2 regions of the Traorella sp. mt218 genome follow, and region 2 is predicted to be linked to the other one. Evidence: a T-box and tRNA genes for the amino acid it is inferred to sense, from the RefSeq annotation. Region 2 holds a T-box; the other holds one or more tRNA genes.
The links. A T-box is a leader RNA that pairs with one kind of tRNA and senses whether it is charged. The one in region 2 lies ahead of ileS (isoleucine--tRNA ligase), so its partner is inferred to be a tRNA-Ile.
Positions count from the first base shown of each region.

Region 1: it encodes a tRNA-Ile, which carries the amino acid that the T-box ahead of ileS (isoleucine--tRNA ligase) is inferred to sense. The anticodon was not compared.

Region 1 covers NZ_JBVAYM010000001.1:162,271-169,859, reverse strand. The annotation lists gene purC (phosphoribosylaminoimidazolesuccinocarboxamide synthase) at 1-369, opposite strand, end outside; gene ACZYT3_RS00910 (phosphoribosylformylglycinamidine synthase) at 385-4,080, opposite strand; gene purE (5-(carboxyamino)imidazole ribonucleotide mutase) at 4,089-4,577, opposite strand; purine riboswitch at 4,632-4,733, opposite strand; tRNA gene ACZYT3_RS00900 (tRNA-Arg) at 5,087-5,163, shown strand; tRNA gene ACZYT3_RS00895 (tRNA-Pro) at 5,169-5,245, shown strand; tRNA gene ACZYT3_RS00890 (tRNA-Met) at 5,253-5,329, shown strand; tRNA gene ACZYT3_RS00885 (tRNA-Ile) at 5,343-5,419, shown strand; tRNA gene ACZYT3_RS00880 (tRNA-Ser) at 5,435-5,525, shown strand; tRNA gene ACZYT3_RS00875 (tRNA-Met) at 5,552-5,628, shown strand; tRNA gene ACZYT3_RS00870 (tRNA-Phe) at 5,632-5,707, shown strand; gene ACZYT3_RS00865 (co-chaperone GroES) at 5,944-6,204, shown strand; gene groL (chaperonin GroEL) at 6,224-7,589, shown strand, end outside.
Region 2 covers NZ_JBVAYM010000001.1:62,689-70,277, forward strand. The annotation lists gene ACZYT3_RS00395 (cell division protein SepF) at 1-249, shown strand, start outside; gene ACZYT3_RS00400 (YlmH/Sll1252 family protein) at 233-985, shown strand; gene ACZYT3_RS00405 (DivIVA domain-containing protein) at 997-1,455, shown strand; T-box leader at 1,452-1,650, shown strand; gene ileS (isoleucine--tRNA ligase) at 1,686-4,433, shown strand; gene ACZYT3_RS00415 (DUF5696 domain-containing protein) at 4,456-6,300, shown strand; gene ACZYT3_RS00420 (LTA synthase family protein) at 6,373-7,589, shown strand, end outside.

The sequences.
Region 1 (7,589 bases), 100 kb from region 2:
CTTGTAACAGATCTCATAAATCACATTGTCCGGCTTCGTTCCCTCTTCGATACCTAAGCGTTTCGACATGCTTCCGGCAATATAATTACGTACGATCACTTCCAACGGAATGATGGAAACTTTACGACAAAGCTGATCACGGTCATTCAGCTTTTCGATCAAATGTGTCTTGATTCCCTTTTCTTCCAGTTTCTTGAAAATGATATAACTGATCTGATTATTCAAATAGCCTTTATTTTCAATTTGTCCCTTCTTTTCACCATTAAAAGCCGTGGCATCATCCTTGTAATGAATGATGATCTTATCCGGATCATCTGTGGCATAAATCTGTTTTGCCTTACCTTCATAAAGAAATTCTCTTTTTTCCATTTTTTCTCTCCTCACCTATTTTTTAAAATATTGAACACCGCTGGCAAAAATACTTTGTTTCTTCTTGCCCGGAATATTCTTAAACACATCATTGAAATATCTTTCGGAATGACCCATTTTTCCTAAGATGTGACCATCAAAGGACGTTATGCCTTCAATGGCATAACAAGAACCATTGACATTGCTATGCGAATCATAGCTAAGCCTTCCCTCATCGTCACAATACTGGAAAGCAACACATCCCTTTTCAAAAAGCTCTTCCGCCAGTTCTTCACTCACGACAAACTTGCCTTCTCCATGACTGACAGCAATGGAATACACATCGCCTACCTGTTCATGAGCAAGCCATGGTGAATGATTGCTGGCCACGCGTGTATGAACAATCGTTGAGATATGACGGTTGATATCATTTCTAAACAGTGTCGGCGCACTCTCATCCAGCGTCCTGATTCTTCCATAAGGCAGCAATCCTGATTTCACCAATGCCTGGAAGCCATTGCAGATACCTAAGATCAAGCCATCACGATCCAAAAGATCATGAACCGCCTTCTTGACCTTCTCATTCTGCAGCACATTCACGATAAACTTGGCACTGCCATCCGGTTCATCACCACTTGAAAAACCGCCTGGGAACGCCAGGATCTGACATTGACCTAAAAGTTCCACCAACTCATCAATACTGTCAAAAATCATCTGCTCGGTTTCATTTCTGAATACAAAGATATGGGTAATGGCTCCCTCTTCCTCAAAAGCACGTGCCGTATCGTATTCACAGTTAGTACCCGGGAAGACTGGAATGCAGACATGTACCTCATCCACTAAATGCCTGGATTTAAATACTTGTGTTGATGCTGTGTCATGATAAGGAATCAACGCTTTGCTGCTTTGGGAAACCGTTGGATATAATTTTTCAAAAGTTGACATATAAGCCTCTGCAGCCTTGTCCATATCAACCTCAATACCATTGATGCGCACCTTATCAGAGGTATGACCAATGATCACTGCATATTCACTGCCCAATGCTTCTTCACTTTCGACGATAAAGCAGGCCGGCATAAAATCAAAGACATGTTTTAGTTTGACATCAAAACCGATCATATTGCCAAACGCCATCTTAAACAAGGTTGCTGCCGCGCCGCCTTTTTCAATGACGCTGCAGGCGAGTACCTTTTTGGACTGAATCAGACGTTCCATTTCTTCGAATGTTTTTTGAACGCTATCTAAATCAAATTTTTCAAAATCAAATACAGGAGCAACAAGACTTAACACATGACCCTTTCCTTTTAGTTCATTGGAAATAATGTTATCTACATCACCATGCGCACAAGCAAAAGAAATTAATGTAGGTACGACGGAAATATCCTGGAAAGTACCTGACATTGAATCTTTACCGCCGATGGCTGCAATCTTAAATTTATCCTGAACGGCAATTGCTCCTAATAACGCCTCTGTTACCTTTCCCCATGAACGCTCATTCTTTCCTAAACGCTCAAAATATTCCTGAAATGAGAAATGGATATGCTCCATCTTGCCACCGACAGCAATAACCTTGGCCATAGATTGCAGGACGCTGTTTTGAGCACCGACGAAGCAAGAATACTCCATGACCTCCGGGTCAAAGCCATATGTAAGAATGGAACAGGTTTTGGTCCTGCCATCAAGTACCGGAAGCTTTTGAACGCTTGCCTGAGCAGGTGTCAGCTGCGTTTTTCCGCCAAACGGCATCAAAACGGTCGTACTTCCGATCGAAGCATCGAACATTTCTGCCAATCCTTTTTGCGAAGCAACATTCATATCAGAAAGAATGTGACAGATATTTTCTTCATTGCATTCAAGTTCGCTTCTAAATGGATTCTTACCTGATAATGTATCAATATTCACATCAGCATGTTGGCGTGCTCCGCTCGTATCAATAAAATCACGGGCCAGATCAACAACTACTTCACCATGATATTCCATGACCAAACGGTTGGAATCATTGACAACAGCCACTACATAGGCTTCCAGATTTTCAGCCTCAGCCATAGATATGAATCTGTCTGCATCATCAGCGGCAACTACAACCGCCATTCTTTCCTGACTTTCACTGATGGCAATTTCTGTCGCATTCAAACCGGCATATTTCGTACGCACCAAATCAAGATTGATCTTTAAGCCGCTTGCCAGCTCACCAATGGCCACACAGACACCGCCTGCGCCAAAATCGTTACACTTTTTAATTAATTTCGTACACGCTTCATTTCTGAATAAACGCTGAATTTTTCTTTCTTCAGGAGCATTTCCTTTCTGTACTTCACTTGCACAGACCTCCAATGATTTTACATTATGTTCTTTGCTGGAGCCGGTAGCACCACCGATACCATCACGTCCGGTACGCCCACCCAATAAGATGACGACATCTTTATTTACAGGTGTTTCTCTTCGTACGTTCTCAACCTTGCTGGCACCAACGATAGCTCCTACCTCCATATGTTTTGCGACATAAGAATCATGATAGATCTCACGTACGAAAGTTGTCGGCAGACCGATCTGATTGCCATAAGAGGAATTTCCCTGTGCTGCCTTCTTAGAAATTACTTTCTGCGGAAGCTTGCCTTCCATCGTCTTTTCAATACTTTCTAAAACATTACCGCTGCCACTGATGCGCATTGCCTGATAGACATAGCTCCGGCCACTCAAAGGATCGCGGATCGCTCCTCCGATACAAGTGCTGGCACCACCGAACGGCTCAATTTCCGTTGGATGATTATGCGTTTCATTTTTAAACTGAAGCAGCCATTTTTCCATGACGCCATCATGATCCACGTCAATAAAGACGCTGCAGGCATTAATCTCTTCACTGACTTCAACTTCATCCGCCATTTTCTTATTTCTCAGATCTCTCGCATTGATCGTAGCCATATCCATTAAAGTGATCGGCTTTTCACAACGTCCGTTCTCTTTTCTTAATTCCATATAACGATCTAATGCCGTCTGAATGTCTTCTTTGAAACGTGAAGTCGTGATCTTGATATCTTTCAGACAGGTTTCAAAAGTCGTATGACGACAATGATCCGACCAATAAGTATCTAAGACCCGGATTTCAGTTTCGCTTGGATCTCTTTTTTCAGTATTCTTAAAATAATCCTGAACCATCAAAAGATCTTCTTTGGACATTGCAAGTCCTTCTTCTTTCAGAAAAGCTTCGATCTGCTGATCATTCATATCAATAAATCCGCTATAATCCTTCAATGGCTTCACATCGACATTTGAATCAATGCTCAGCACATCCATATTCTTCTTTCTTGTTTCAATAGGATTGATCACATAATGAGAAACCTTCTCATATTCTTCTTCACTTAGATCACAGTCAAAGATCAAAAGCTTACCGCTGGTGATCACACAGCTGTCCGTCGGATCTAACAGCTTAACACACTGCATGGCACTATCGGCTCTTTGATCATACTGCCCCGGAAGCGTTTCTATCGCAATCACATTCATGCCTGAAGCTTCTACATCCTCTAAAACAACATCAACGACCGGCTCACTAAAAACCGTTGCCTTGGCCTTTTCAAGAATATCTTTTTCAATGTTAAAAACATCGTAGACATTCACCAGACGCATCGAAGAAGGCTGAATATGAAAATTCTCTTTTAACTGTGCAAAAAGATCTTTGGCCTCAACTTGAAATCCTTCTTTTTTCTCAACGAATACTCTCTCGCTAACCTTCATGTTCCCTCCTAGAATTTCATATTTTCAAGCACATTCCGTTTCATGCTTTCTTTATGCTCCAGCATCTTCTGGTGATACTTTTCATCAAAAGCACCCAAAATCGTCGCACAAAGCACAGCGGCATTCTTAGCTCCCGCTTTACCGATCGCAACGGTAGCAACCGGAACGCCTGCCGGCATCTGAACGATGCTTAATAATGAATCCAAACCATCCAGCGTGCTTGTCTTAATAGGAATACCGATGACCGGAAGCGTAGTACATCCCGCAATAACTCCTGCCAGATGTGCTGCTCCGCCTGCCGCAGCTACGATGATCTTCAATCCTCTTTCATAAGCGCTCTTTGCATAAGCCATCGTTTCATCCGGAGTACGGTGTGCACTTAATACGATCTTTTCATAAGGAATATCAAATTCCTCCAAAAGCTTTGTTGTTTCCACAACACAGTCAAAATCACTCATGGAACCCATTACGATTCCCACCAACGGTTTTCTTTCCATCTTTCTCTCCTTCTTTAAATATAAAAAGACATTAGAAATCTAATGTCCACAAAACAAAAAAGACTTTTGCTTTGTAGTCGCTTTTTTTACGGAAAAGCGGTAGAAACTTGTGAGCCATATCCTCACGATTATACAATTCAAAACCAATAAAAGAAAAAATAGATGCGTCAAAAACATCTATGATTTCAATATATAATTTTCTGAAAATGACTGAGATACATTTAAATTTAAGAACATGCTATCACCCTCACTTTCAACATTATTCTAACACATTTTATAAATGATGAAAACATATATTTAGAATTTATATTAAGTTTCTAATGTTATCTTTTATATTTAATCCATAATATGAACATTAAGGATAAAGAATATCGATAAAATTGATATTTTACACAAAGAACGCTGCATTTTTTCAAATTTCTTGCACATTAAATAAATTTTTTTAAAAAAGTTCTTGCAATTTAAGGAAAGCTAGGTTATTATATATAGGCACTGATTAGTGCTAAAATGCGCCGTTAGCTCAACTGGATAGAGCGTTTGACTACGGATCAAAAGGTTGTGGGTTCGATTCCTGTACGGCGCGCCATTTAACGGGATGTAGCACAGCTTGGTAGTGCACTTGATTTGGGATCAAGGGGTCGCAGGTTCGAATCCTGTCATCCCGACCATTAATTTGGCTGGGTAGCTTAGTTGGCTAGAGCATCCGGTTCATACCCGGAAGGTCATGGGTTCGAGTCCCATCCCCGCCACCATATATTTAAACCTGGACCATTAGCTCAGTTGGTTAGAGCATCCGGCTCATAACCGGTGGGTCGTGGGTTCAAGTCCTACATGGTCCACCATTTTAGTTAAATAGTGGAGGAATACCCAAGTGGCTGAAGGGTCCGGTCTTGAAAACCGGTAGGTCGGGAAACCGGCGCCTGGGTTCGAATCCCAGTTCCTCCGCCATTTCCTAAAAAAATTTATTTACACATCGCGGGATGGAGCAGTCTGGTAGCTCGTCGGGCTCATAACCCGAAGGTCGTTGGTTCAAATCCTTCTCCCGCAACCAAATGGTTTCGTAGCTCAGTCGGTAGAGCAACGGACTGAAAATCCGTGTGTCGGCAGTTCGATTCTGCCCGAAACCACCATTCGAAGATTAGCGAAAGCCTTTATATGAATGCTTTCGCTTTTTTATATATTTCCCTATTTCTCTTTTTTCCGACATTTTCATCAGTCAAATCCTCTCATATGCAGATGGATCATCTGATTTCAAAAAGTTTTTAAAAAAATGTTAGCAGTCATATTGACAGATTGCTAACAACGTGGTATAAATATACTAGCACTTAGTTTTGGCGAGTGCTAAAAATAAGGAGTGATTAATTTTATGCTAAAGCCATTACACAATCAGGTCGTATTAAAAAAAGAAGAAATTGAAAACAAGACTTCAAGTGGTATTATTTTAACAACAGAAAACAAGAAGATGCCAAGTGTTGGCAAAGTATTAGCAAAAGGTCCTAAATGTGAATCCGAGATCAAAGAAAATGATCGTGTCGTTTACAAGGAATATTCCGGAACAAGCATTACTTTAGATCATGAAGATTATGTTGTCATTGAAGAAAAAGACATATTAGCTATTGTAGAGTAACTAAAGGGAGGAATAAAAAATGAGCAAAGAAGTAAGATATTCAAATGATGCACGTAAAAGCATGTTAAAGGGTGTGAATACGCTCGCAGACACAGTATGCGTTACACTGGGTCCTAAAGGAAGAAACGTCGTATTGGAGAAAAGCTATGGTTCCCCGCTCATCACAAATGATGGTGTAACGATTGCCAAAGAAATCGAATTAGAAGATAAATTTGAAAATATGGGTGCTAAGCTCGTTTATGAAGTTGCCAACAACACAAATGATGTCGCCGGTGATGGAACGACAACAGCTACGATTCTTGCAAGAAGCATGATCAATCAGGGCATCAAAGCTGTTGATAACGGATATAACCCGGTATTGATGCGTGAAGGTATCGAATATGCCAGCAAGGAAGTTGCGAAAACAATTTTGAAGAATTCTCATACAGTTGAAACAAACAGTGATATTGCTTCTGTTGCTTCCATCTCATCCGGCAGCAAGGAAATCGGTGATTTGATTGCGAAAGCTATGGATAAGGTTGGAAAAGACGGTATCATCAATGTCGATGAATCAAACGGTTTTGATGATGAGCTTGAAATCAGCGAAGGTATGCAGTATGACAAAGGATATGTTTCACCTTATATGGTCAGCGATCGCGAAAAGATGCAGGTTGAAATGGATAACCCTTATGTATTAGTTACCAACCAGAAGATCAATAACATTCAGGAAATCCTGCCTATTTTGGAACAGATCATCAAGACAAATCGTCCATTGCTGATGATTGCTGAAGATTATGAAAACGAAGTTATCTCAACATTGGTTTTAAATAAGTTAAGAGGAACGTTCAATATCGTTGCGACAAAGGCTCCGGGCTTTGGCGATAACCAAAAAGAAATGCTGATGGATATTGCTGCCTTGACAAATGCTACTTATTTCAATACTGATTTGAATATGAAGCTTGAGGATGCAACACTTGATCAGTTAGGAACGATCAAGAAGATCATCGTTACAAAGGATTCTACAACTCTGATCAGCGGCAATGAAAAGAATGAAGCTGTGATGGAACGTGTTGAAGAAATCAAGAAACGTATCGAAACTTCAACAAGTGATTATGATAAGAAACAGTTCAAGGAACGTCTAGGTAAACTGACAAATGGTGTGGCTACGATCAAAGTAGGCGCTACTACTGAAAGTGAGCTTAAAGAAAAGAAACTGCGTATCGAGGATGCATTGAATGCAACCAAGGCTGCTGTCAGCGAAGGTATCGTCATTGGTGGCGGTGCTGCTCTTGTTGAGGCTTACAAGGAATTAAAACCTGTATTGAAGAGCGATATCCGAGATGTTCAAAAAGGTATCAGCATCGTGATGGAATCACTGTTTACACCAATTTCACAGATTGCTGAAA
Region 2 (7,589 bases):
GTTTTATTTGAACCTCGCTCTTATGAAGAAGCCCAGGAAATTGCGATTCGTTTGAAAGAAAATAAGGCATGTGTTGTCAATTTGCATCGTTTGCCTCATGATTATGCACAGCGTACGATTGATTTCCTGACAGGAGTGATCTTTGCGTTGGATGGAACGATTCAGAAGATTGGCCCTAATATTATCTTATGTGCGCCTAAGACGATTGGTGTTGGCGGATCGATCAATATAGATGGGGACGACGAATAAGAACTGGCTCGTTCATTTTAAAGGAAATGAAACACTGGCACTTCGCTTTGATGATCAGATTGAAAGTCATTTAAGAACCGGACGTCGTATTTTAACGCCTTTTTTGGATGAAACTCAGCAGGAAGTCTTAAGAAAGGTGGCCGGAAACCGGATCACGCTTTCTTTTTTTGGCGGGTATGAAAATGCAGAGCGAAAAAGAGCGCTGATCGGCGGAGAAAATGATTTTGAGATCGTCCAGCTTAGTGCAAAATGGTCGTCGTTTGACCGTATTACGCATTCGGACTGCATGGGTGCTTTGTACAACTGTGGATGCAAGAGCGACCATTTTGGCGATATTCTGGTGAATGAGAATGAGGTCATCGTCTTTGTGTGTCAAAGCATTGCGGAATATGTGATGGATCATTGTACCCAGATAAAAAGAAGCCGGATCGTTTTTCATGAAGATGACCGCAAGATTGAAAAATCTGTGAATATTGAGAGGTTTCATAAGATCGTGACAACGCTTCGCTTAGATTCGTTAGTAAGTGCCTGTACGAATCTTTCACGTGCCAAAGCGCAGCATTTGGTGCGTGCAAAAAGTGTAAAAGTAAATCATATTTGTCTTGAAGATTGTGCATACTTGTGCAATAATGGTAGTATTCTATCCATTCGAGGATATGGAAGATTTTTGTTTGAGGGCGTTGTCAAGGAAACCAAAAATCAGAAGTATGTCGTCAGTCTGGGAAAATATAAGTAAGGGGTGAAGTTATGGGTGATGTGAAATTTGATACGATGCGCAATGGCTATAATCGCTATCAGGTGGATGATAAGGTCGCTCAGTTAACCAGTGAAGTAGAAACCTTACAAAAAAAGCTGGATCTGTATGTCAGTCGTCTGGATGAGGTTGAAAAGCAGAGTGCCAGCTATAAAGAAAAGTATCTGACGCTTGCCGGTGAGATCCGCATCAAGGAAAAAGCGGCGGAGGATATTGCCCGCATTGCTTTAAAGGAAGCCAATGTGATCGTACAGACGGCCAATGACAATGCGGATGTGATCGTCAAGGAAGCGTTGGCGAGTGCTCGGGCGATCCTGATAGAGGTCAATAAGCTTGGCGAAGAAACAGGTGAGATCAAACAGCGGATGATCAAGGAACTGGATAAGCTGGATCAGGCGTTGAGCGAATTTGAGGTTCCGCGTAAGATCGATCTGAACTTGCTTGAAGAATAAATACGATGAATAAGACATGTCTTATAGATGGGATCAATAGAGAGCTGCTGGCTGGTGGAAAGCAGTGTGAAAGCTATAAGGAATCACTTAGGAGTAGGTTAGGCGATAGGTAGCTTAACACGTAACCTTGCGTTAAAAGGATGAGTGCACAGGTAATTTGTGAACTAAGGTGGTACCACGTGAAGCGTCCTTAGATGAGGCGCTTTTTTTTATTAAACAGGAGGGATAAAATGGACTATAAAAGTACGCTTAGAATGCCGCAGACAGATTTTGAAATGAGGGGAAATCTTCCTAAAAAGGAACCTTTGTTTCAGGAAAGATGGGAAAAAGAGGATCTTTATCATGAAATGCTTTCAAAGCATGACGGATACCCAACTTTTATTTTGCATGACGGTCCTCCGTATGCGAACGGAGATATCCATATCGGACATGGATTAAATAAGATTTTGAAGGATGTGATCGTCCGTTCAAAGTATAAAGCCGGTTATCAGACACCGTTTATTCCGGGATGGGATACCCATGGTCTGCCAATTGAAACGGCAATTACCAAATTGGGTTATGACCGTAAGAAAATGCCGATCAATGAGTTTAGAAAGCTCTGTTATGACTATGCCTTGAAGCAGGTCGCAAATCAGATGGCAACGATGAAGAAGCTGGGTACGGTTGCTGATTATGATCATCCATATATTACCTTGCAGAAGGAGTATGAAGGACATCAGATCGAGATCTTTGCGAAGATGGCGATGGATGGTTTGATTTATAAAGGCTTGAAGCCGGTTTACTGGTCACCGTCCAGTGAAAGTGCATTGGCAGAAGCTGAGATCGAATACAAGGATGTGAAATCACCGACGATCTATGTGAAGTTTCAGGTTAAGGATGGCAAAGGTATTTTAGATGAAAATGATTATTTTGTGATTTGGACAACAACGCCTTGGACGATTCCGGCAAATTTGGCCATCTGCCTGAATGAGCGATTGGAGTATGCATTAGTAAAGAGTGAAAAAGGAAATCTTCTGGTTTTGAAAGAATTAGTAGATTCACTTTGGGAAAAGTTTGGTTTAAAAGAAAAAGAAATCTTAAAAACGTTTAAAGGAAAAGAGCTGGAAGGCATTACGACCCGTCATCCTTTGTATGACCGTGAAAGTATCATTATTTTAGGTGATCATGTTACTGCAGATGCCGGTACAGGCTGCGTCCATACGGCTCCGGGCCATGGTGTCGAAGACTTTATGGTCGGCTTGAAATATGGCTTAGAAGCTTATTGTCCAGTAGATGAACACGGCTGCATGACGGAAGATTGCGGCGATTGGCTGAAGGGACAGTATGTAGATGATGCCAATAAGACGGTAACATTGAAGCTGGATGAAGTAGGTGCCTTATTAAAGCTGGAATTTATCACGCACTCTTATCCGCATGACTGGCGTACGAAAAAGCCGATCATCTTCAGGGCAACGACACAGTGGTTTGCTTCGGTAGATAAGATTCGTGAGAAGCTTTTGAGCGAAATCGAGAAAATTGACTGGAAGCCGGCATGGGGCGAACAGCGTATGTACAACATGATCAAGGATCGTTCCGACTGGTGTATTTCCAGACAGCGTGCCTGGGGCGTTCCGATTCCGATCTTCTATGCAGAGGATGGTACGCCGATCATGGATGAAAAGGTGTTTAAGCATGTTGCTTCTTTAGTGAAGAAATATGGCAGCAATGTCTGGTTTGAAAGAGAAGCAAAGGATCTTTTGCCTGAGGGCTATACGCATCCGGGTTCACCGAACAATATCTTTAAAAAAGAAACGGATACGATGGATGTCTGGTTTGATTCGGGAAGCTCACATACAGGCTGTATGGTTGAAAGAGGCTATTCATTGCCGGTAGATCTTTATTTTGAAGGCAGTGACCAGTATCGCGGATGGTTCAATTCTTCATTGATCGTTTCTACGGCTTTCTATGGCTATGCACCTTATAAGCAGGTCTTGTCACATGGCTTTGTCATGGATGGCAAGGGCGTAAAGATGAGCAAATCACAGTTTAATGCCGTTTCTCCTGCAAATATCATGAAGCAGTATGGGGCAGATGTGCTTCGTTTATGGGCCAGCAGTGTTGATTATCAGGCAGATTGTGTCATGAGCGATGAGCTCTTGAAACAATGCTCTGAAGCATATCGTAAGGTACGTAATACCTTCCGTTTCATGTTGGCAAATATCAATCCGAACGATTTCACAAAAGAGGATTTATTAGATCCGAATGAATGCAGTGTTGTTGATAAAGATATCTTATTAAAATTAAATGAGGTTTCTGATAAAGTAAAGAAAGCTTATGCCGACTATGATTTCATGAGCGTAACTTCGACATTGTCAACTTTCATGAGCAATGAACTGAGCAGTTATTATCTTGATTTTGCGAAGGATATCCTCTATATTGAAGCACATGATGATGTTCGCCGCCGTCAGGTACAAAGCGTGATTTATTATTGTGTGGATACGCTGATGCGCTTATGGGCACCGATTTTGGTTCATACCTGTGAAGAGATCAATGACCACTTTGATAAAGGTGAATCGGTACATTTAAAAGAATTTAATGAAAACTATGAAATCAATGATGCACAGGCGATCCGTGAGAAGATGGCACGTTTGATGGAATTGCGCAGTGATGTATTTAAGGCATTGGAAGAAGCACGTGCTGAAAAGAAGATCGGTAAATCATTGGAAGCAACGGTCTATATGCATGTCAGCGATGCCGATCAGAAGATCATTGATGAAGTTTTGGGATGTAAGCTGGCACAGTGGCTGATCGTAAGTGAAGCGATCCTGACGGATACACCTTTAAAGAAATATGAAAGCTGTGAGGTGAGCGTAGAAAAATGTCAGGGCAAGGTATGTCCGAGATGCTGGAATATGCATGATGACAGTGATGCTCATGAATGCTGCAACCGCTGCGTTGAGGTATTAAAGAAAGAATATCCACAAGTTCCTATTTTATAGGAACTTTCTTATGGGAGTGTATATGAAGGTAAAGGTTAAAGATACAGTATTGGAATGTTTTGCTGATGGGAGCTTGAGCATTGAAAATGAGCATGTTCAATGGATCAGCAGAGAAAGAGGAAAGATTGTTTTTGGTGAACATCAAATTGTTTATTTTGATGAGATGAAGGTACAAGAAGTTTCCTATAAAAGCGGTGTAGGAGAAGGGATCCGTCACTTGTATGAGTGGCAAGAGATTCGTTTTGAAACGCTGGCTTGGATCGAATATGCTACGGGAAATGTTTATTTTGAAGTGATTCCGGTTCACTTTGAAGATGATTTTGAGGCACTTTACTGGCCGGGTCATTTTGAATTTGAGCGCTGTTCAAGGGAATGGATCACATTATTGCCGCATATGCAGGGACTTATGATTCCTAATGATTATGAAAATGAATGTACGCGATTGAATTTTGACGGTCAGTTCTGCAGCAATGGTGCTTATATGCCGTGGATGGCACAGATCAAGGATGGGCATGGTTATATCATGATCTCATGTACGCCATGGGATATGGGATATCAGGTCGATCATCCTGCAAATGGACCTTATACCCATGTTTCTATGCGTCATCTGTCTTCTCTTGGAAAGCTGGCTTATCGCAGGGTCATGCGGATGGTGCTTCAGGAGGATGCCACGGTGACTTCGATCTGTAAGCTTTATCGTCAATATGCCTTAGAAAAAGGAAATCTGGTAACATTACATGAGAAAGCTGCACGCTGCCGTAATGTAGATAAGCTGATTGGCAGTGCGATCCTGCATAAGGGAATCAAAACGCATCTTTCAAAGGACTGTGAATTTTATGATCATGAGCATCCTGAAAAAAATGACCATGTGGTTTCATTTGATGCAAGGGCTGAAGAAATTGAATGTTTTCATGAGCAAGGCATTAAAAAGCTGTATCTTCATTTAGACGGATGGGGAGAACCGGGTTATGATAATGCTCATCCGGATTATCTTCCTGCCTGTCAAGAAGCAGGCGGCTGGGAAGGCATGAAGAAGCTTTCGGATACATTGATGAAGTATGATTATATGTTTGGTCTGCATGACCAATACCGTGATTATTATAAGCGTGCTGCCAGCTTTGATGAAGATTCTGCCCTCATGCAGAAGGATGGTCATATCTTTGAACAATGCCGCTGGGCAGGGGGTGCCCAGTCGTATCTGTGTGCTTCCTTGGCTCCTTATTATGTGAAGCGTAATTTTGAAGAGGTATTAGGCCATGGTATTCATTTAGAAGCCAGTTATCTGGATGTCTTTACTTGTAATGAACCGGATGAATGTTACAATGAGCGTCATAGGATGTCACGAAAGGAATGTTTGGAATATCGTGAAGCCTGTTTTCAATATCTCTGGTCAAAAAATATCTTGCCGAGCAGTGAAGAGGTGAATGACTGGGCCGTACGTTCACAGGTATTTGCCCATTACGGTCCTTATGATTTTATGCTGAGAATGCCGGATGCTGCGCGTTTAGGTATTCCGGTTCCTTTATGGAATCTTGTCTATCATGACTGTGTGATCTTGCCTTGGCCGATGGATCATACCGGTAAGGAAGATTATATGCTGTATGCTTTATTGAACGGCGGGGCTGCCTATGTTGATAAGGATGGGGCTTATCCAAATGTGGATGGAGCCTTTGATTACCATAAAAAAGAATTGGATGAAGAAATCCGGCGGTATCGCATCGTTGCTTCTTTACAGGAAAAAGTGGCAAAATGTGAAATGGTAGAATTTGGCTTTATCGATCAGGATTATAAAAAGCAATATTCTGTCTTTTCAGATGGGACACGGGTAGAAATCAATTTGAATGATAATACGTATCATATACGGTAAACATGGATCATAAGGTCCATGTTTTTATTAAAAAAGATAGAAAAATCGTGGCTCTTGTGACATAATAATAGCATGAAAAAGGTAATTAAAAATTTTGCGGTCGATATAAGGCTTCTCATCTGTCTTTTATATTTGGAGATCTTATTTCAGATACATATTTTTCATGAGCTTTCATTTGATCTGATCTATCCTTTTCTTTTCGGATGTTCATGGATCATGTTTTTGTTGCTGATCATCCATCTGTTAGGTGGAAAATGTGGTAAGATACTTTCAGCTTTTTTTCTTTTGCTGATGATTTTGATCTTTTTGATACAAATGATCTATTATGATAAATTTAAAGTATTTACAAGCATTTTTTCTGTATTTCATGGTACTGGACAGGTCTTGGGATTTGGCAGTGAAATCACGGATTCTATTTTAAAGAATCTGTCGCTGATTGTTCTTTGCCTGCTTCCTTTATTCGTTTATAGTATCGTGCTTGTGAAATGTGAGCTGAAAAGAATTCATTTTAAGGAAGGCTGTATCCGTGCATTAAGTGCTTTAGGTTTCTATCTGGCAGGATTTTTATGCCTTTTGATTCCACATGCCGGTATGGAAACGACCTTGGATATTTATCTCGATAATCGTCCCAGCGTCATGGTGATGAAGCGTTTTGGGGTGATGACCTCCTTTCGTCTGCAGATAAGGGACATGATCATTCGCTTTGATGGCGGAATAGATAAAAAAACGGTGAAGGCGTATAACAGCCATACTTATGATGAGGATGAATTGAATCAGATGGCGATTGATTTTTCATCATTGATTGCCAATGAAGCTGATCCGGCCATCAAAGACATGCATCAGTATTTTGCCAATCAGCCGGCGACGGCGAAAAATGAATATACAGGTATGTTTAAAGATTATAATCTGATCATGATCACGGCAGAGGCATTTAGTGATTATGCCATTGATGAAAAGCTGACACCGACCCTGTATAAAATGAAAACAGAGGGCTTTGATTTTAAAAATTTTTATAATCCATTATTTGAAGTTTCTACCAGCGATGGCGAATATGTCAATGTGATGGGACTTTATCCAAAACCGGGTGTTTGGAGCTTTTCAAGGTCTTATGGACATGAGCTGCCATTTGTCTTGGCGAGACAATATCAAAAAATGGGTATAGAAACCTTTGCTTATCACAATCATTATTATGATTACTATGACCGTGACCAGACACATACGTATATATGGAAGAATTACAAAGGGCTTGGAAATGGTCTGGATGTGAAGGATACATGGCCGGAAAGTGA